2 regions of the Dyella sp. 2YAF14 genome follow, and region 2 is predicted to be linked to the other one. Evidence: predicted binding sites of a transcription regulator. Region 2 holds the regulator's gene; the other holds the start of a gene.

Region 1 (9,533 bases), on a different contig from region 2:
CACCTATGGGAAGGACCAACACATGAGCACGAAAACCGAAACGGCGATCCTGGCTGGCGGCTGCTTCTGGGGCATGCAGGATTTGCTGCGGCGTTACCCGGGCGTGTTGTCCACGCGCGTGGGCTATTCCGGTGGCGATGTGCCCAACGCTACTTACCGCAATCACGGCACGCACGCCGAGGCGCTGGAGATCGTGTTTGATCCCGGCGTGATCAGCTATCGCCAGATTCTGGAATTCTTCTTCCAGATCCACGACCCCAGCACCAGGAACCGCCAGGGCAATGACGTGGGCATGAGCTACCGCTCGGCGATCTTCTATCTCAGCGACGAGCAAAAGAAGGTCGCGGAAGACACCATCGCCGATGTCGACGCCTCGGGTCTGTGGCCCGGCAAGGTGGTCACCGAAGTCACGCCGGCCGGTCCGTTCTGGGAGGCCGAGCCGGAGCACCAGGACTATCTGGAACGCATTCCCAACGGCTACACCTGCCACTTCCCGCGAGCGGAGTGGACCCTGCCTCGGCGCGTGCAGTAATCAATGAGTGATGGAAGGGGCGGTCCAAGCGACCGCCCCTTTTTTTTTGACGCATAGGCGCGACATGCCGCTAGTCGTGCCCGGGCCAGAGTATGGCCTGGGCAACCACTACATGTTCGCCGTTGAAGGTGGCCGCGGGCGACCCGTAGAGTTCGTAGCCCAGCGCCAGCGCCTCGGAGACCCGCTGGCAGAACGCGGCGTCATCCTTGCCGGTGAGCAGGCGGTAGCGCGGTAGACCATCGGGTGGCGTGTTGGACATGCGAAGTCTCCTCGAACTTGACAGTTGCTGCGGCGCTTGAGTGTACGCAAGGTGTGGATCAGCCTGATCGCGCACTAGGTAGAAACACCTGGTTTCATCCCGTATTTCCCCGCATGTACTTCTTGCTGGCTGCAAAGGAAAGTACCGGCTACAGGGACCAAAGACGGAGAGCGCCTTGCGATATCGACATCTCTCGTTGGCGCTTGCGCTGCTTTCCTTCGCCGCACACGCGCAGTCTGCTTCGGACGAGGCAGCGGGCAATGACTCAGCCGACCTGGCCAAGAAATTGTCGAACCCCGTGGCGTCGCTGATCAGTGCGCCGTTTCAGTTCAACTACGACAGCAAGATCGGACCCGATGAACGCGGTCACCGACTGACCATGAACATCCAGCCGGTGGTGCCGATTTCCATCAGCGACGACTGGAACATGATCTCCCGCACGATACTTCCGGTGACCAGTCAGGCCGACATCTCGCCTGGCGCCGGCAGTCAGTCGGGCATTGGCGATATCACGCAGAGTCTGTTTTTTTCGCCTAAAGCACCGGGCGCCGGCGGCATCATCTGGGGCGCCGGTCCCGCCTTCCTGTTGCCCACGGCCACGGATGATCTCCTGGGTGCGAAGAAGTGGGGACTTGGACCCACGCTGGTGCTGCTCAAGCAGTCCAAAGGTTTCACATACGGCTTTTTGACCAACCAGATCTGGTCGATTGCCAGTGTGAAAAACAATCGCGACCGCGCTCCGTTGAGCAGCCTGTTCTTCCAGCCGTTCCTGTCCTACACCACGCCTACCGCCTGGACCTACGGCGTAAATGCCGAGTCCACCTATGACTGGCACGCGCATCAAGCCGCGGTGCCGCTGAACTTCACGGTGGCCAAGCTGACCAGGATGGGCAGGCTGCCGGTGAGCTTTACCGGCGGCGTGCGCTACTGGGTGGCCAGCAGCGCCGCCAGTCCGCACGGCTGGGGTTATCGCGCAGTAGTGACCTTGCTGTTTCCGCAGTAAGCCGACTGACAACCAGAGCGGCGAGATCCTCATGGGATGAATGCGATCCAGCCGGTCGCCGCGCTGTCGCTTAGCGTGCGAGCACTCAGCGAACTGGTTCACCGAATACGATGCGGTGACCATCGGGCGTCACGATAGCGAACTCGCGCATGCCCCATGGCTTGTCGTCCAGCGCATGCCAGATCGGCACGTGCTTCGACAGCACTTCCCGATAAAGGGCGGTGGCATCGCTCACGTGCAGATAGGCAAACCAGGAGTGATCCTGGCACTGCGAGATAGGTTGTGCGTCCGGGCAATCGCCGATGCGCAGGCGGCAGGCGCCGCGTTGCAGGAAGGACCAGCCATCGACGCGCAGGCTTTCTTCGAAGCCCAGCTTGTCGATGTAGAAACGTCGCGATATCTCCAGATCGTTGACGGCCAGCACGAAGGTGGACGCGATGATCTCAGGCATGGCTCGCTCCTTGGCGATGGCTTACAGATGATCGGCGTCGATCACGGCCTTGGCGAATGCTTCGGGTGCTTCCTGTGGCAGGTTGTGGCCGATACCGCCGGTGACTAGGCGGTGCTCGTACTTGCCTGTGAACTTCTTGGCGTACGCGCTCGGGTCAGGGTGCGGTGCGCCGTTGGCGTCGCCTTCCAGCGTGATCGTCGGCACGCCGATGGTGGGCAGCGCGGCGAGTTTCTTTTCCACCGCGTCATACTGCGCCTCACCTTCGGCCAGGCCCAGACGCCAGCGGTAGTTGTGGATGGCCACGGCCACCTGGTCGGGATTGTCGAACGCCGTGGCCGAGCGCGCGAAAGTCGCATCGTCGAACGCCCATTGCGGCGATGCCTGTTGCCAGATGAGGCGGGCGAAATCGTGCGTGTACTTGGCGTAGCCGGCTTCGCCGCGCTCGGTGGCGAAGTAGTACTGATACCACCACTGCAGCTCGGCCTTGGGCGGCAGCGGCGCGCGGTTGAGTTCCTGGCTGCCGATCAGATAACCGCTGACCGATACCAGCGCCTTGCAGCGCGCCGGCCACAGCGCAGCCAGGATGTCCGCCGTGCGGGCGCCCCAGTCAAAACCGGCGACGACGGCCTGGTCGATCTTGAGCGCATCCAGCAGCGCGATGGCATCGACGGCGAGTGCGGCCTGCTGGCCATTGCGCTTGGTGTCCGCCGAGAGAAAATGCGTGTCACCGTAGCCGCGCAGGTAGGGAACGATCACGCGATAACCAGCGGCAGCGAGGATGGGCGCCACATCGACAAAGCTGTAGATGTCATATGGCCAGCCATGCAGGAGCAGCACGGGCTTGCCGTTGGCCGGGCCGTCTTCCGCATAGGCCACATCCAGTACGCCGGCCTTCACGCGCTTCAGCGGCTTGAATGATGTGTGGCCGCCCGTGACGCTGTGCTTGACCGTGGTGTCAGCCGGTTTGGCCGTCTGCGCACTGGCGAGCGACGCGAGGCCGAATGGGGCGATCGCAAGTCCCATGGCCGTTGCTCCCAGGAAGGTCCGGCGCTGCTGATTGATCTGATCCGACATGAAACATCTCCCTGCGGGTTGGTGTGCCCACATAGAAGACCATGTCCCTGTGTCTGCTCTGTGTGGAGGCGCGGGGGAATTGAAAGTTCGTGTACCAGACAAGCCTGTCGATACATTGGGATACAAAACGACCCGGCCCCCTTTTGTAGCCGGCCGAGTGCCTCCATGCTGGCGCTGGGAGAGGGCCGTTTGCCCCACGCTTAGCTGCCAACAGGGAAGGGATATGGCCTGGCTGGATCCGCCGTGGTTTACCCCGGAAGCGCTGGCCGCCGAGTGGCGCAAAGATCTAGGGAAATGGCTGATTGGCGTGGCGACTACCGCCGTGGTGTTGGCCCTCCTATGCCACCCCGAAGCCGTACCCACGGCGATCTGTATCGACTCCGTTGGCATCGACGTTTTTCTCGCGCTGCTGGAAATGCAGTTGATTGTCGCGCTGGTGATCTCGCGCGACCCGTTGCTGGAGTTCTTTCGGACAGCCTACGTGTCTGATGATCCACTAGGCGCCGTGCTGCGCAAGACAACGTCGTTTGTCCGATATATGCGCGAAGCGTTGCGTGGGTCGTTTCGAGCGTAAGCGGCGCTTTCCGTTTGAGGAAGGCTCGGGGAATCGATGGCGTGACCCCAGCAGCGCGCATCAACGCGCGCTGCATGGTTCTATCTGCCCCCGGTGCGATTCAACGCATCTGATACGGATGGAAGATGTGATCCTTGGCGGACACTTTTACGTGGCAGGTGTGGCCGCAATCGGAGACACCGGTGGGGTCGGCTGTGAAGGTGCTGGTGGTTGCGTCGAAATCGAACAGCGCATAGCCCCAGCCGGCGCTCTTGGGGAATCGCTTGCTGTCTTTCTCGATGACGAAAGCCTGGGTGAAGACGTCTGGCACGTCCACGGCAAACGGGGCTTCGGTGCTCTTCTTGAACTTCCACTGCAGCTTGGCGATCTTGGAACCCTCGGGGAAGGGTTTGCCATTGCCGGGGATGCCCGATTTGTAGGCCTGGATCATGATCGGGTTGGCGACGATCACCTTGAGCACTTCGTCGGTACGTGCGGAGGAGACCACGGACCAGTCTTCATAGCCCTTGAAGTCGGCGAAGGCGACACCGCTGGGCGACACGAGCGAGTACTTGTCTTTGATGCTGACGCCGGCTTTGGCCTTGTCCTGCGCATACAGGGCCGATCCACCCAATACCACCAGCATGACGGCGGTGGTCGCAATGGCGAGCTTGCTTGTGCGCTTCATGGCTACTCCTCGCATGGTTGTCGTGGACGCGCGTGGTCTGCGGACGTCAGTTCATCGGCAGGATCACAAATCATCGCGATGCGTAAATCCATCAGACGAAGGTGTCGATGCCTGGCATCGAGGCCTGAGCATGTTTCATCTTCGAAACGCCCCTGCGTCTGCTCGACGCCGACTTCACAAGGGCCATCCGCGGTGGCCCAGGTTTCGCCATGGTGGGCGCGCAGGCGGAAGTCGACGTGAAGACCGCCCATGGGCGGCGATGGGATGAAAGCGTTTTCTAAACTTCCGTGGAGCTGCGCCGATAAAACGTGAGCGCGGAGTGATTGGCTCCGTATCCCGGAGCGAAAATGTTGGTACTGGTCGGTGCAGTAGTGGTGCTCGCGTGCGTGCTCGGCGGCTTTGTGCTGTCGCACGGCCAGATCCTTGCCTTATGGCAACCGTATGAGCTGCTGATCATCGGCGGCGGCGCGCTGGGTGCGTTTCTTTCGGCCAATTCGTCCAAGGTGGTCAAGGCCGCATTGCGTGATGTGGGCGGGCTGCTGAAAGGGCCCAAGTACAACAAGCAGGACTATGTGGATCTGCTGTCGATGCTCTACGAGCTGTTCAGCCTGATCCGCAAAGAAGGCTTGCTCGGCGTGGAGGAGCACATCGAGGATCCGCAAGCGAGCCCGCTGTTTTCCGCCTATCCGCGCCTGCAGCGCGAGCATCACCTGATCGAGTTCACCACCGATTGCCTGCGCCTGATGGTGGGCGGCAGCATGAATCCGCATGAGCTCGAACAATTGCTGGAAGTGGAGCTGGAAACCCATCATCACGAAGCGGTGGCGCCTGCGCTGGCGGTGACCAAGCTCGCCGATGCGTTGCCCGGCTTTGGCATCGTGGCGGCGGTGCTGGGCATCGTCACCACCATGGGACAGCTCGATGGCGACACCTCGCGCATCGGCATGCATATCGCCGGCGCGCTGGTCGGCACCTTTCTTGGCATCCTGCTCTGCTACGGCTTCATCGGCCCGTTGGGCGCAGCGATGGAAAACCGGGTGCAGGAGGATGGCCGCGCCTTCGAGTGCGTGAAGATTGCACTGCTGGCGAATCTGCGCGGCTACAACCCCAAGGTGGCGGTGGAGTTTGCGCGCAAGTCGCTGGCGACCAACACCCGGCCGCGCTTCCAGGATCTGGAGGAACATCTCAAGTCGCCGCGCGCCAAGGCGGCCACGTGAGCGAGCAGGGCGAACCACCGCTGATCGTCATACGCCGCAAAAAGCGGCACGGGCATGGCCATCATGGTGGCGCCTGGAAGGTCGCCTATGCCGACTTTGTCACCGCGATGATGGCGTTCTTTCTGGTCATGTGGCTGATCGGCGCGGGCACGCGCGAGCAGCGCGCGGCCATCTCCGAATACTTCAAGAACCCCAGCATGCTGCAGGGCACGGCCACCATGGCCCCGCCGGGCCAGATGGGGCCGGGCGGCGCCAGCACCAGCATGATCAAGGCCGGTGGTGCGCTGGATTTGCCGCATGGGCCAGGCAAGGATCGCCAGGGCGCAGCGGCGGCGAGCGCCGATCCCAAAGAAATCGAAAAGGAAGCGCGCAAGCAGGAACGCGCGCGGCTGGAAGAGTTGATGCAGCAGCTGGAGGCGGCGATCGAGAAGAGCCAGGCGCTGGCGCCGTTCAAGGATCAGTTGCTGCTCGACATCACGCCTGAAGGTCTGCGCGTGCAAATTGTGGACAAGCAGAATCGCCCGATGTTCGACCTGGGCAGCGCACAACTGCGGCCCTACACCACGACGATCCTGCAGGAGCTCGCCGGCTTCATCAATCGCGTGCCCAATCGCATCAGCCTCTCCGGTCACACCGACGACGCCCCGTACAGCAGCGATCATCAATACAGCAACTGGGAGTTGTCCGCCGATCGCGCCAACGCGGCGCGGCGCGCCTTGCTCTCCGGCGGCCTCAGCGAAGAAAAAATCGCACGCGTGGTCGGACTGGCCGCCTCGGTGCCATTCGATCGCGTGAACCCCGGCGACCCGATCAACCGTCGCATCAGCATCATCGTGATGAATCGGCAGGCGGAGGCCGCCTCGCTGTCGCAGGAAAGCGCTGGCGTCGAACACAACGCGCCTGCGTTGCTGCCCGCGATGGCATCCATCGTGCCGGCGAAACCGGCCATCATTGCCGTATCGGGAACGGGCGCCGCCGGTGGCAACGCAGGTGCTGCTGCAGAGGTTCACGCCGACTCGCCGTGAGGCGTGCCCGGCTTAATCGCTGGCCAGCCGATCGATGACCAGATCGAGCAGGGCGCGCAATCGTGCCAGTCGCCGCAGATCGCGGTGATAGCCGATCCAGGTATCGCGCGTGGGTGGTTCTTCTTTCATCGGCAGGCGTTCGATGCCTGGCGTGGCATCGCCCAGCGGCCGCGGCAACACCGCCAGGCCGGCGCCGCTGGCACACAGGCGTGCGTGCACGTCGCGGGCGTTGCTGCGGAAGGCGACGCTGGCGTTGGGAAACTGTGCGCGCAGCCAGCTCACGTCGGGCAGCTCGCCGAACGCCTGGTCCATGGTGATCAGAGATGCGCCCTTGCCGTCGCCGACTTTCGGTTTGCGCGCGCCTTTGTGCAGATAGACGCCATAGTGCATGCGCAACAGTTTTCGCGAGACCACGTCGGGCTCGTCGAATGGCTTGATGCGAAAGGCGAGATCCGCTTCGCGGCGCGCCAGGCTGAGCTGGCGGGTGTCCGTGAGCAGTTCCACCGTGACGCGCGGATGTTGCTGCGCGAACTCGGCGAGTACGGGCGCCAACACCTGGGCGCCGAACCAATCGGAAGACGTGATGCGCAGCAGGCCATCGAGCTCCTGCTGCTGGCCGGCCAGTTCGCGCTGGAAACTGAGTACTTCCTGTTCCATGCGCTCGGCGTGCCGGCATACCAGTAGGCCTTCCTCGGTGAGTACAAAACCATCGCTGGTCCGCTGGAACAGGGTCTGGCCGATCGCCGCTTCCAGGGCGCGCAAGCGCCGGCCCATGGTGGGCTGGGTTTGTCCCAGCGTGCGCGCCGCGGCGCCCAACGTGCCCTCGCGGGCGATCGCGAGGAAAATGCGCAGGTCGCTCCACTCCATCGTCGTGTTCCCCGCCCGTTGAGTGTGCCATGCAAAGTTGCATGGATAGCATGCGATTTATTTAGTTTTCATGCAATTTGGACTGGCGTAGCTTGGACGCATCCGAACGAGAGGCCTTGGCCATGAATGCAAACCCGTCCATGCAGGCCGCTGTGCTGGAGCAGCACGGCCCAACCTTCCGCCGCACGGCCATCGCGCGGCCCAATCCCGGCGAGGGGCAGGTGTTGGTGCGTATCCTGGCCAGTGCGGTCAATCCGCTGGACCTGAAGATCCGCGACGGCAAGGCCGAGCACGCGCGGCACCCGCTGCCGGCGATCCTTGGAATCGACATGGCGGGCGTGGTGGAGAGTGTCGGGCCGGGCGTCAGCGCGTTTCGCGCAGGCGAGGAGGTCTATGGCATGACGGGAGGCGTGGGCGGCGTGCAGGGTTCGCTGGCCGAGTACGCCGCGGTGGATGCGCGCCTGCTGGCGCCTAAGCCGGCCCACTTCACCATGCGCGAGGCGGCGTCCTTGCCGTTGGCCTTCATCACCGCATGGGAAGGTCTGATCGATCGCGCCCAGCTGAAAGCAGGGCAGCATGTGCTCGTGCAGGGCGCCGGCGGCGTGGGCCATGCCGTCATCCAGCTGGCGCGCGCATTCGGTGCGACAGTGGCCGCCGTTGACTCGGCGTCGAAGGCCGCGCAGATCCGCGTCTGGGGGGCGACGCCCATCGAACGCGGCACGCCGGTGGAGCGCTACGTGGCCGAGCATGCCCAGGGCCGCGGTTTTGACCTGGTCTACGACACCGTGGGCGGCGAGGGGCTGGATGCCTCGTTCAAGGCTGTCAAACGCTTTGGCCATGTGGTGAGCGCGCTCGGTTGGGGCACGCACGCGCTGGCGCCGTTGTCGTTTCGGGCCGGCACGTACTCGGGCGTGTTCACGCTGTTGCCGCTGCTGAGCGGCGAAGGCCGCGAGCATCACGGCGGGATCCTGCGCGAGATCACTCGCCTTGCCGAGACGGGAAAGATCGTACCGTTCGTTGATCCACGGCACTTCAACCTCGACACGGTCGCCGACGCCCATGCCCTGATCGAGCGGCGCGAGGCACGCGGCAAAGTGGTGATCGACGTCGCGCCCTGAAACGAAAACGGCCGGCGAGTGCCGGCCGTTCCAGGGTGAACCGAAGAGGATTACTCCTCGCCGTCTTCCTCGTCTTCCTCTTCCTCGCCTTCGTCCTCGAAGGTTTCGAGTTCTTCGACGCGCAGGAAATTGGGCGCCGCATCGGCAAAGCTCACCTGCTTGCCGTTGGCCAGCATCGGGCGCACGTCACGCTGCGTGCTGCCGTTGCGCACCGACTCCACCAGCGCGAAACACACCAGCGCCTCGGCGCTCTCGTCGCCGTCTTCGTCGAACACGGCAACCCAACCCGTGGCGGGCATGATCTGGAGGATGTTTTCTTGTGAGGACATGACACTTCCGGTTTGGGGAAACGAGGAAGCTTGCCGGGTGCCCGGCGGGACTGCAAGCGACGATTTCATGACTGCGCATGTATAGGGGCGCGGCGGCAAAAACGCCCCAAATCTCTCCGCGATAGTGCGCTCTCCATGGTGCTGCCACGCCGCCCGGTTACCGTACGGAAGGCCGGATCAGCGAGGCCGCCGCCGCGACCTCGGCCATCTGGCGAAGGCCGCAGCAAGGACGCTGCCGACGACGAAGACGCGACAGCTTTTCTTTCGGACAGCTGTCGGCCCGTTCTCGCGAACGGCCGTGGGGAGCCGTTTTGCAGCAGCGTATGGTGAAGACCGTGGCGTCGCCAGGACCTGGTTCGATGACGTACGCAGAAGAGGGGCTTTTCTGTTTGTCATATGCCTCTTGGCGTGCGCAGC
Region 2 (9,533 bases):
GGCAGCTTGGTCGCGGTTGATGCCGGCTTGGGCACGGCAGGCGCGTTGGTCAGATAAGGGGGCGCGGCCGCACCCGTGACAGGTGCCGACCCTTGGCCGGATTCGTCGATCACCTTGCCCAGTTCGCCACTGAGGAGATCCAGGCGTCCCACCGTTTGTTCGCGCAGCGACTGCACCTTGGTGTGAATGGTCGCCTCGTATTGCGGCAGGCTGCGCGCCACATGCACCACCTGCGTGCCCATCATCGCCGTCGTGCCGGTGACGATGACCACCAGCGCCAGCACCGCAATCATCACCGACATGCCGTGGCCCAGGCCGATGCGGCGATACAAGCGCACCCATGGCGCCATCAGCAGGCTGAGAAAGAGCGCCAGGATGATCGGCACCAGCACCTCACGCCCGAAGTACAGCAACGCCAGCACCGATGCCGCGGCGATGATGACCACGGCGCGCTGGCTCGCCGTCACGGCGGGCAAAGTGGGGTCTTGCGACGACATGGGCATCTCCTCTACACCGCGGCGTGTCCGGGACGACGACGTCGTCCCGGATAGCGCAAGGATAGCCTTGCCCGATGTCGGTTGGGTCAGGCCGCTTCTTGTTCCAGCGGCAAGCGGCACAGGCGGCGCACATCCAGCAAGGCTACGAAGCCGCCCTGTGATGGCAATACGCCGTGCACGGGATCGTCTTCACGCGCCATGGCGCCCGGCAGCGGCGGTGCGATATCGGCGGCTGCGGCGTCCAGCAGGTCGCCAACCGCGTCCACGCGAATGCCGACCAGATGCGGACCGTGCGAGAGCATCACCTGACGCACCTGGAATGGGTCGACACGCATTTCGTCGGGCAGCCCCAGGCGCCGGCGTCCATCGAGCACGGGCACAATGCGGCCGCGCAGGTGACGGATGCCCAGCACGTCGTGCGCCGAACCCGGCACCGGGGTCAGCTCGCCATCGCGCAACACTTCGCTCACCTGCGTCAGCGGCGCGGCATACAACTGCCCGCCGATGCGGAAGGACAGCCAGTGCTGGGCGTTCTGTACATGTTTCATGGCGATGGCTCCCCGACGGTGGAATGGGTGTTGGGTACTACCGGCTTGCAAATCACGGGCCATGCTCCGGCGCGGCCACGTGGGCCGATCCCACGGTGATCGCGCCCGCCGCGACGTTGGGCAGACTGGCGCGTGGCGTCACTTCCGGACCGGAGTCGACGTCCTCCGGCACGCTGCGCTGGGGCTTGGCGAGGATTACCTGGTTCACCGGAACTTCGTCGATCAACCGTGGCGCCACCACTTCCACCGTGGGCACGGCTGTGGCGGGCTTGGTGTTGGCGACCACGGCGGCGCTGGCCGGGGACGCGACAGAGGCTGCGGGAGCCGGGGCGCCCTGCCTGTCGGCGGTGAGCTGGCCTGCGCCTGGTGCATTGTTTTCCAATCGCTTGGGCTCGCCTTCTTCGCTGAGCACCACGATCAGCACGCGGCGATTGCGATTGCGACCGTCTTCCGTCGCGTTGTCGGCATTGGGGTGGTATTCGCCCCAGCCCATGATGCCCAGGCGGGTCGGATCCACGCCCTGCTCCGTGAACAGGCGCGCCACGCTCGCCGCGCGGGCGGCGGACAGCTCCCAGTTGGACGGATACATCGCGGTGTTGATCGGCCTGTCGTCGGTATAGCCCTCGATGCGCACCGTATTGGGGAATGGCTTGAGGATCGAGGCCATGCTGTTGAGCACTTCGTTGGCTTCCGGCGACAGTTTCGCCACGCCGCTGGGGAACAGGATGTCGGTACGCAGCTCCACTTCCAGCCACGAGGTGGTCTTGCGCACGATCACCATCTGCTTGTCGATCAAGGGCTGCAGCGCGCGCACCACCTGGTCGCGGATCACTTCGAGATTGCGCTTCTCCTCCACCGGCGAGGCGGCACGGGTATCCACGGCGCGCACCATCTGCGGACGTCCCGGAATGGGCACGCTTACCGGGATGGTCGCCGCGCCCGGCTGGCTCCCCGGCGAGGCAATCGCCGGATCGACATTGTGCGGCTGCGCACGCGTCTGCGGCATCGGCGCGATCACGTGGCTGGAGCCATTGAACGCCTCGATGATGGAGTTGGACATCACGCGGTACTTGCCTTCGTTCACCACCGAGACCGCGTACATCACCACGAAGAAGGCGAGCAGCAGCGTCATCAGGTCGGCGTAGGGAATGGCCCAGGCCTCGTGATTGACGTGGTCTTCGTGGTGTTTCTTCTTCCTGGCCACAACGCTGCGCCTCCGTTACGCCAGGTAACCCTGGAGCTTCGCTTCGATCTGGCGAGGGTTGGCGCCCTCGGCGATGGAGACGAGGCCTTCGATGAGGATTTCGCGCATCTGCGTCTGCTTGTGGATCAGCGCCTTCAGGCGCGCCGACATCGGCAGCATCCACAAGTTGGCCAGCGCCACGCCGTAGATCGTCGCCACGAACGCGGCGGCAATGCCGTGGCCCAGCTTGCTCGGATCGGCCAGATTCTGCATCACCGCCATCAGGCCCATCACCGCGCCGATGATGCCCATGGTCGGCGAGAAGATGCCTGCCTGCTCGAACACTTTCGCGCCGGCCAGATCATGGTGTTCGCGCGCGCCCACTTCGACTTCGAGCACGCCGCGGATGGCCTCGGGCTCGCTGCCGTCGACCAGCAGCTGCAGGCCTTTGCGCACGAAGGTGTCGTTTTCCGCGTCGATCTGCGGCTCCAGGCCCAGCAGGCCCTGGCGACGCGAAATTTCGCTCCAGCCCACGATGCGGCTGATCAGATCCGATGGCTGGTGCTGCGGCGGCTTGTACACCAGCGGGAACATCGACATCGCGTGCTTGAGCACCTTGCCGGAGTTCTGCACGAGCAGTGCCGCGATGGTGCCCATGAACACGATCACGAACGCCGCCGGATTCCACAGCGCTTCCACGCTGGAACCCTTGAGGATGGTGCCGACGATCACGACCACGAAGGCCAGGATCGTCCCGATGAGACTTACCAGATCCATGTCAGGTATTCACTCGGAGGGATGGGAGGAGTTGACCGTCGCTGCCGGACAAGCCGGCAAGATCCATCACCAGCGCAAGACGGCCGTCGCCGGTAACGGTGGCGCCCGCCACGGCGGGCACGCCTTCGAACAGGGGGCCGAGCGGTTTCACCATCACGTCTTCGCGGCCAAGCACTTCATGCACCAGGCAGCCCAGGCGCATATGGCCGATGTGCAGCACCACTACGTGGCGACCCGGCGCAGCGTCCACACCGATCCAGCCGCCAAGGTTGGCCAGCGCGAGCGCGCGGCCGCGATGCGAAGCCACCGCACGCCCGTCCAGTTGCTGTTGCTGCCCCGAGGCCAGTTCGAACACTTCATCGACATTGCTCAGCGGCAGCGCAAGCAGACGCGAGCCCACGCGCACCATCAGTACGCGCTGGATCGCCAGCGTCAGCGGCACGGCCAGCTCCAGCGTGCTGCCTTTGCCCAGCTGCGAGCGCACCGACAAGGTGCCGCCCAGCTCCACCACGCGCGTCTTCACCACGTCCATGCCCACGCCGCGACCGGAGATGTCGGAGACGGTGGCGGCCGTGCTGAAGCCAGGGCGGAAAATAATTTCGTAGCATTCGTTCTCGGTGAGGCGCGAAGCCTGCGCCTCATCCATCACCCCCTTCTCCACCGCCTTGCGGCGCAGGATCTCGGGATTCATGCCGCGCCCGTCGTCGGACACGGTGATCACGATGCGCTCACCGCGCTGGCTCGCGCCCAGCGTGACCTTGCCCTTGCGCGGCTTGCCGGCGCGTTCGCGTTCGTCCGGCATTTCCACGCCGTGATCGAGCGCGTTGCGGATCAGGTGCACCATCGGATCGGCGAGCGCTTCGACCAGGCTGCGATCGAGATCGGTGCCCTCGCCTTCCTGGATCAGTTCCACTTCCTTGCCGAGCTGGCGCGAAAGATCGCGCACGATGCGCGGAAAGCGCTGGAACAAGCGGCCCACCGGCTGCATGCGCATGCCGAGCACGGCGTTCTGCAAGGCATCGGCCACGCGATCGAGTTCGGTGGCGGCCAGCTCGAGCGTTTCATCGCCGGTCTTGGCCGCCAGGCTCAGCAGTCGGTTGCGCACCAGCACCAGCTCACCGGCGCGGTGCACCAGGGCGTCGAGGCGGGCGGTGTCCACGCGCACGGTGTTTTCGGGCGCCGGCGCCGCCTGCTTAGCCGGTGCGGCGGCGGGAGCAGGTGCGGGGGCAGGAGCGGATGCCGGCGCGCTCGCGCCCGGTAGTCCGCCCTTGCCGTGAAGATTGTCGAGCAGCGATTCGAACTCGTCGTCCGAGATCGTGCCTGCGGTTGACGATGCGACGGCCGCGTTCGTCGTCGCGCCAGGCTGGCCGCCCTTGCCATGCAGGTTGTCCAGCAAGGCTTCGAATTCGTCGTCGGAAATGCTGCCCGATTCGGCCACCGCCGCGGGCGCACCCGGTGCGCCGCTGTTCCCGTAGAGGCTGTCGAGCAGGGCCTCGAATTCGGAATCGTCGATCGTGCCGTCGCTCGGCGGCGGCGCTACCGGCGCGGCCACCGGCTTGGGCGCCGGTGCAGCGGCCTTGCCCGGCGTCAGGCGTTGCAGCAGGCCAGCGGGCGGCATCGCCATCGCCGTGCCGCCGGCCAGCGCCGCCATCATGTCGTTGAGCAGATCCAACGCTTCCAGCAGCGCATCCATGCGGCTGGCATCGAGCAGCAACTGCCCGTTGCGCGCCACGTTGAGCAGATCCTCGGCGTGATGGCACAGCTGCACCATCGGCTCGATCGCAAGAAAGCCCGCGCCGCCCTTCACCGTGTGGAACGCGCGGAACACCGCGTTCAACAGTTCGGCGTCGCGCGGCGAGGCCTCCAGCCCGATCAGCTGATCGCCCAGGCGCTGCACCAGTTCCCCGGCTTCCACCAGGAAATCGTCGCGCAACTCGTTGTCGAACGAGGGATCCATCGATCAGAAACCGAATTCGCTCAACAGACGATCCGCCTCATCCTGGCTGGTGACTTTGACCGGGCCGGCGGCGGCTTCGCCCGACGCCAGCGCGCCGGTGAGGCTCACCAGTTCCAGCAGCGAGTTCTCCACGCTGCCGATGAAATTCACCACCTTCTTGATGCGCTGACCCGAAAGGTCCTGCCACGACTGCGCGACCACGAAATCGGCGAGGCCATCGCGGCAAGCATGGGCGAACGCCTGCGACTGCGTCGCCAGCACATGCGCAACTTCGCCTTCAGTGGTGCCATCGATCACGGCACCGGCGTTCTCGGCCAGCGCGTCGGCCTGCGGACGCATGCGCTCGACGAAATCGAGCGAGCGATGCGCGGCCTGCGAGCTCATTTCCAGCACGTCTTCCAGGTGCTTGCGTGCATCGGCGACGCTGCCCGGCACGCCTTCCTGGGCGAGGTCGCCGCCGAGGCGGCGCACCGCATCGTGCAGATCGCGCGCAAGCAGGCCGAGTGCGCGGAACACGCGCTGTTCGCGCTCGCGCACCAGCGCGTCGAGGGCCTTTTCAAAGGCAGCACCATCAGCGCTGTTGAGCAGGTCATGCAGTTCAGGCGGCATCGCTTCGCCGGCCATCAGGGAAACTTGTGCGTTCATGCGGTGGCTCCGCTGGCGGCCAGACGTTCGAAGATCTTGCTCAGCTTTTCCTGCAGGGTCGCGGCGGTGAACGGCTTGACGATGTAGCCGTTCACGCCGGCCTGGGCGGCGGCAATGATCTGGTCGCGGTTGTTCTCGGCGGTCACCATGAGTACCGGCATGCCCTTCAGCGAGGGCTCGGCGCGGATCGCGCGCAACAGGTCGATGCCCGTCATGTTGGGCATGTTCCAGTCGGTCACGACCATGTCGAAGGCGTTGTTGCGCAACATGGTCAGGGCGTTCTCGCCATCGTCGGCCTCCTGGATCAGGCCGTTGCTGAAACCCAGCTCGACCAGCAGGTTGCGAACGATGCGCCGCATGGTGGAGAAGTCGTCCACCACGAGGATCTTCATATTCTTGTCCAAACGCTTTCTCCGCTGCGCGTAGATATGACTTGTGTTGAACAGGGACGAGGGACGAATTGCGCGGACGCAACGACCGAACGTCGGTTCGACCCTGATCGGCGCAGCGACCGTCCGGGCTCGCGCCCTTGTTACTCGCCCCTCGCCCCTTTACGTTTTCCAGCCTTCCTCTCCTGCCCCTCATGCCAACCGCTCATCCGCGCTCGCAAGCGCACGATGGCCTGGCCGTGGATCTGGCACACGCGCGATTCAGTCACGCCGAGCACCGCACCAATCTCCTTGAGGTTCAGTTCTTCCTCGTAGTACAGGGACATCACCAGCTGCTCGCGTTCGGGCAGGCCGCCGATGGCTTCCACCAGGGCCTCGCGCATGCCTTCGTGCTCGACACTGTCCGCCGGGCTCAGGCTGTCGCCGTCGGCCACGTCGAACGCTGCGCCACCATCCGCATCGTCCGGTGCGGAAAGGCTGAGCAGGCGTGCACTCGCCGCGTCGGCCAGCACCTGGTGATATTCCTCGGCGCCCATGCCCAGTCGCCGCATCACTTCGGCGTCATCGGCATCAGAACCGGTTTCGATTTCAATCTGACGAACAACCTCCGCCATTTCGCGCACTTTTCGATGCACCGACCGTGGGGTCCAGTCGGTGCGCCGCAATTCGTCGAGCATCGCGCCACGGATGCGGATACCCGCAAACGTCTCGAAGCTCGCATTCTTGCCGGTGGTGAAATTGCGCGCGGCCTCCAGCAAACCGATCATGCCGGCCTGAATCAGGTCGCTCACGTCCACGCTGGGCGGCAATCGACCCATCAGGTGATAGGCGATCCTTCGCACCAAGGGAGCGTGCTGGCGAACCAGTTCGTCGGCACTCTGCCGCGTCAGCTGCAGATATTCGGAAGCCACACTCATGTCACCACCCCGTTGCTACTGCGGCCTGCCTGCTGAAAAAGGCGATGCGATCCAGGCCCAGTCGCTCGGGTTCACCCCATGTATCGACCGCACCCGCCAATTGCTTGAATGCCAATCCCGACCGGCTCGACGGCCACAGGTCCACCACCGCGCTCTGGCGACGGATGGCCTGCTTGAGTCGTTCGTCATGCGGGACATGGCCCATGAATTCCAGCGCCACATCGAGGAAGCGATCGCAAACTCGTGCGAGTTTCTGATGCAGCTGCCTGGCTTCGCCCAGGTTGCGCACCATGTTCGCCACCATGCGGAAGCGGCGCACGCCAAAATCGCGGCTGAGTACCTTGAGCAAGGCATACGCATCGGTGAGCGAAGCTGGTTCGTCGCACACCACCACCACCACGTCATCGGCAGCGGCGGCGAACATCGCCACGTTGTCGGAAAGTCCTGCGGCGGTATCCACCACCAGGTAGTCCGGCGGTGTCACCAGATCGTCAAACGCGCGGATCACCGCCGCGTGCTCGCCCGCCCCCAGCTGCGCCAGTCGACGCGTGCCCGAACCGGCCGGTACCACCTTGAGGCCGTGCGGCGCGGTCATCAGCAGATCCTCGATCGAGCAGACGCCGTCGAGCAGGTGGCCGATATGACGCGTGGGCGTGAGGCCGAGCAGCACGTCGATATTGGCCAGGCTCATGTCCGCATCGAGCAGGATCACCTGGTGACCCTGCACGGCGAGCGCCATGCCCAGGTTCACCGATACCGTGGTCTTGCCCACGCCGCCCTTGCCGCCGGCCACCGCGATGGCGCGGCAACGCTTGCGCGGCGCAGAGCCGCTCAATCCATACGCCTGGTCCTGGACCGGCGCCTGTCGGCTATGTCGTTCGGTCAGCGCACGCAGCATGCTTTCCAACCCCATCGCCTGGTTCATTGCAAAGACACCGCTCATGCACTTGCCACCGCTAGTCCGAAGCGATCCGCCATCACCACGTCATCGGCCGGCGCCGTGCCCTTGAGCACTTGCGCGGCACGGCACACCAGCACCCGCGCATCGGCTGTGGCGATGTCTTCGGGCACGCGCTGTCCATCGGTGACGTAGTCGAGCGCGAGTCGGTGACGGATCAGCACCGACAGCGCGCCGCCGAGGCTGGGAGCCTCGTCGAGTTTGGTGAGAATGCAGGCGTGCGGCTTGACCGGCAGGTAGGCGCGCACCGCTTCGTCCAGCGACGAGGCATGTGCATTCGCCGCCATCACCAGGCAGGCGCGCAGATCGCCGCCGTTGCCCAGCACTTCCAGCTGTTCGGCCAGGCGCGGATCGCCGCCGGCCAGGCCGGCGGTATCCACCAGCACGGTGTGGTGGCCGCGCAGCAATTCCAGTACATGGCGCAGGCTGTCGGCGTCGTAGGCGGGATACACGCGCACGCCGAGCAGGCGGCCGTAATGTTCCAGCTGCGCCGCGGCGCCAATGCGGTAGTGATCGGTGCTGACCAGCGCGACCTGCGATGCGCCGTTGCGCATCACCGCACGCGCGGCGAGTTTCGCGATGGTGGTGGTCTTGCCCACGCCGGTGGGACCGACCAGCGCAGTCACGCCACGACGCTCCGAATGGTCGCGCGGGCTGATCGACAGGCTGCGGCTGAGCACGCCCAGCGGCAGATAGCGCGCCTGCTCGGCGTTGATCTCGACCGGCAACTCGCCGACCAGCTGACGGGCCACATCCGGTTCGATGCCGAGCCGCGTCATTTCGCGCAGCACGCGGGCGCGCATCGGCTGACGGCGTTCCAGGTCGTTCCAGATCAGGCTGGACAGCTGCGTTTCCAGCAGGTCGCGCAGGCTGCCCAGTTCGGCGCGTACGCGTGCGGTGTCCTGCATGGCGCGTTCGAGCAAGGGGTGAATCGAGGCGGTGACCTCGCCAGCCACATTGGCCTGCGCAGATTCCACCGATGCGGATTTTTCTTCCAGCGCCTTGGCCTGCGATGCGGCCGGCTTGCGGGCCCCCAGCGTTTCGATCGTCGGCTCCATGCGCGGCGAGGCGGTGGCGCGACGCGAGAGCGACACGGTCACGCCATCGTCCTCGTGACGGTTCGCCGTCGGCAGCGGCGGCGGCATGACGTCGGCACGGCGTGCAACGGAGGCTTCCACATCGCGGTGCGACGCGGCGGCAGCCGGTGCGCGGTTTTCCACTTCCAGCGGCGCACCGTGGCGCGCGGCTTCGCGCACCAGGGCTTCGTCGAAATCCACGGCAGCGATGATCTCGATGCCGTCGTCCATCCGGCGCGTGGACAGGATCACCGCATCCGGTCCCTGGTCTTCGCGCACTTCACGCATGGCCTGGCGCATATCCGGGGCCACGAAACGCTTGATCTTCATGCCTTGCTGCTCCGCGAAACAGGGACGAGGGACGAGCGGCGAACCTGCGCGGCCGTGCCTCGTGGCACGTACTGCCCATTCGCCAACGACTCGATGTTTGCGCCCTCGCTACTCATCCCTATTCCCTCTCTCGTCTGCTTGATTCAGCGACCCAATGCCTGCACCAAACGCACTCGGCGGTTGTCCGGCACCTCGTTGTAAGCCAGTACGTGCAGGTTCTGTGCCACATGGCGAGTGAAGCGTGCGAGCCACGGAC

The links. Region 2 encodes FliA, which starts transcription of late flagellar genes. Its sites were predicted from a motif close to TAAAGTTTNNCNNNCNNNGGCCGATAA; they were not measured.
Region 1: a site for FliA is predicted at 4,839-4,865, ahead of motA (flagellar motor stator protein MotA). Genes of this name have one in related genera too.

Annotation. Positions count from the first base shown of each region.
Region 1 covers NZ_JBFRFH010000001.1:464,296-473,828, reverse strand. Annotated here, with positions in the region: gene msrA (peptide-methionine (S)-S-oxide reductase MsrA) at 23-532, shown strand; gene AB4Y82_RS02285 (DUF1737 domain-containing protein) at 603-791, opposite strand; gene AB4Y82_RS02280 (transporter) at 967-1,794, shown strand; gene AB4Y82_RS02275 (bleomycin resistance protein) at 1,880-2,245, opposite strand; gene AB4Y82_RS02270 (alpha/beta fold hydrolase) at 2,267-3,319, opposite strand; gene AB4Y82_RS02265 (hypothetical protein) at 3,543-3,893, shown strand; gene AB4Y82_RS02260 (cytochrome P460 family protein) at 3,994-4,560, opposite strand; gene motA (flagellar motor stator protein MotA) at 4,908-5,777, shown strand; gene motB (flagellar motor protein MotB) at 5,774-6,802, shown strand; gene AB4Y82_RS02245 (LysR family transcriptional regulator) at 6,815-7,669, opposite strand; gene AB4Y82_RS02240 (zinc-dependent alcohol dehydrogenase family protein) at 7,792-8,787, shown strand; gene AB4Y82_RS02235 (hypothetical protein) at 8,838-9,116, opposite strand.
Region 2 covers NZ_JBFRFH010000005.1:46,718-56,250, forward strand. Annotated here, with positions in the region: gene AB4Y82_RS10065 (AI-2E family transporter) at 1-497, opposite strand, end outside; gene AB4Y82_RS10070 (chemotaxis protein CheW) at 584-1,045, opposite strand; gene motD (flagellar motor protein MotD) at 1,098-2,249, opposite strand; gene AB4Y82_RS10080 (flagellar motor protein) at 2,265-3,005, opposite strand; gene AB4Y82_RS10085 (chemotaxis protein CheA) at 3,007-4,962, opposite strand; gene AB4Y82_RS10090 (protein phosphatase CheZ) at 4,966-5,607, opposite strand; gene cheY (chemotaxis response regulator CheY) at 5,604-6,011, opposite strand; gene AB4Y82_RS10100 (RNA polymerase sigma factor FliA) at 6,140-6,913, opposite strand; gene AB4Y82_RS10105 (nucleotide-binding protein) at 6,915-7,856, opposite strand; gene flhF (flagellar biosynthesis protein FlhF) at 7,853-9,277, opposite strand; gene flhA (flagellar biosynthesis protein FlhA) at 9,421-9,533, opposite strand, start outside.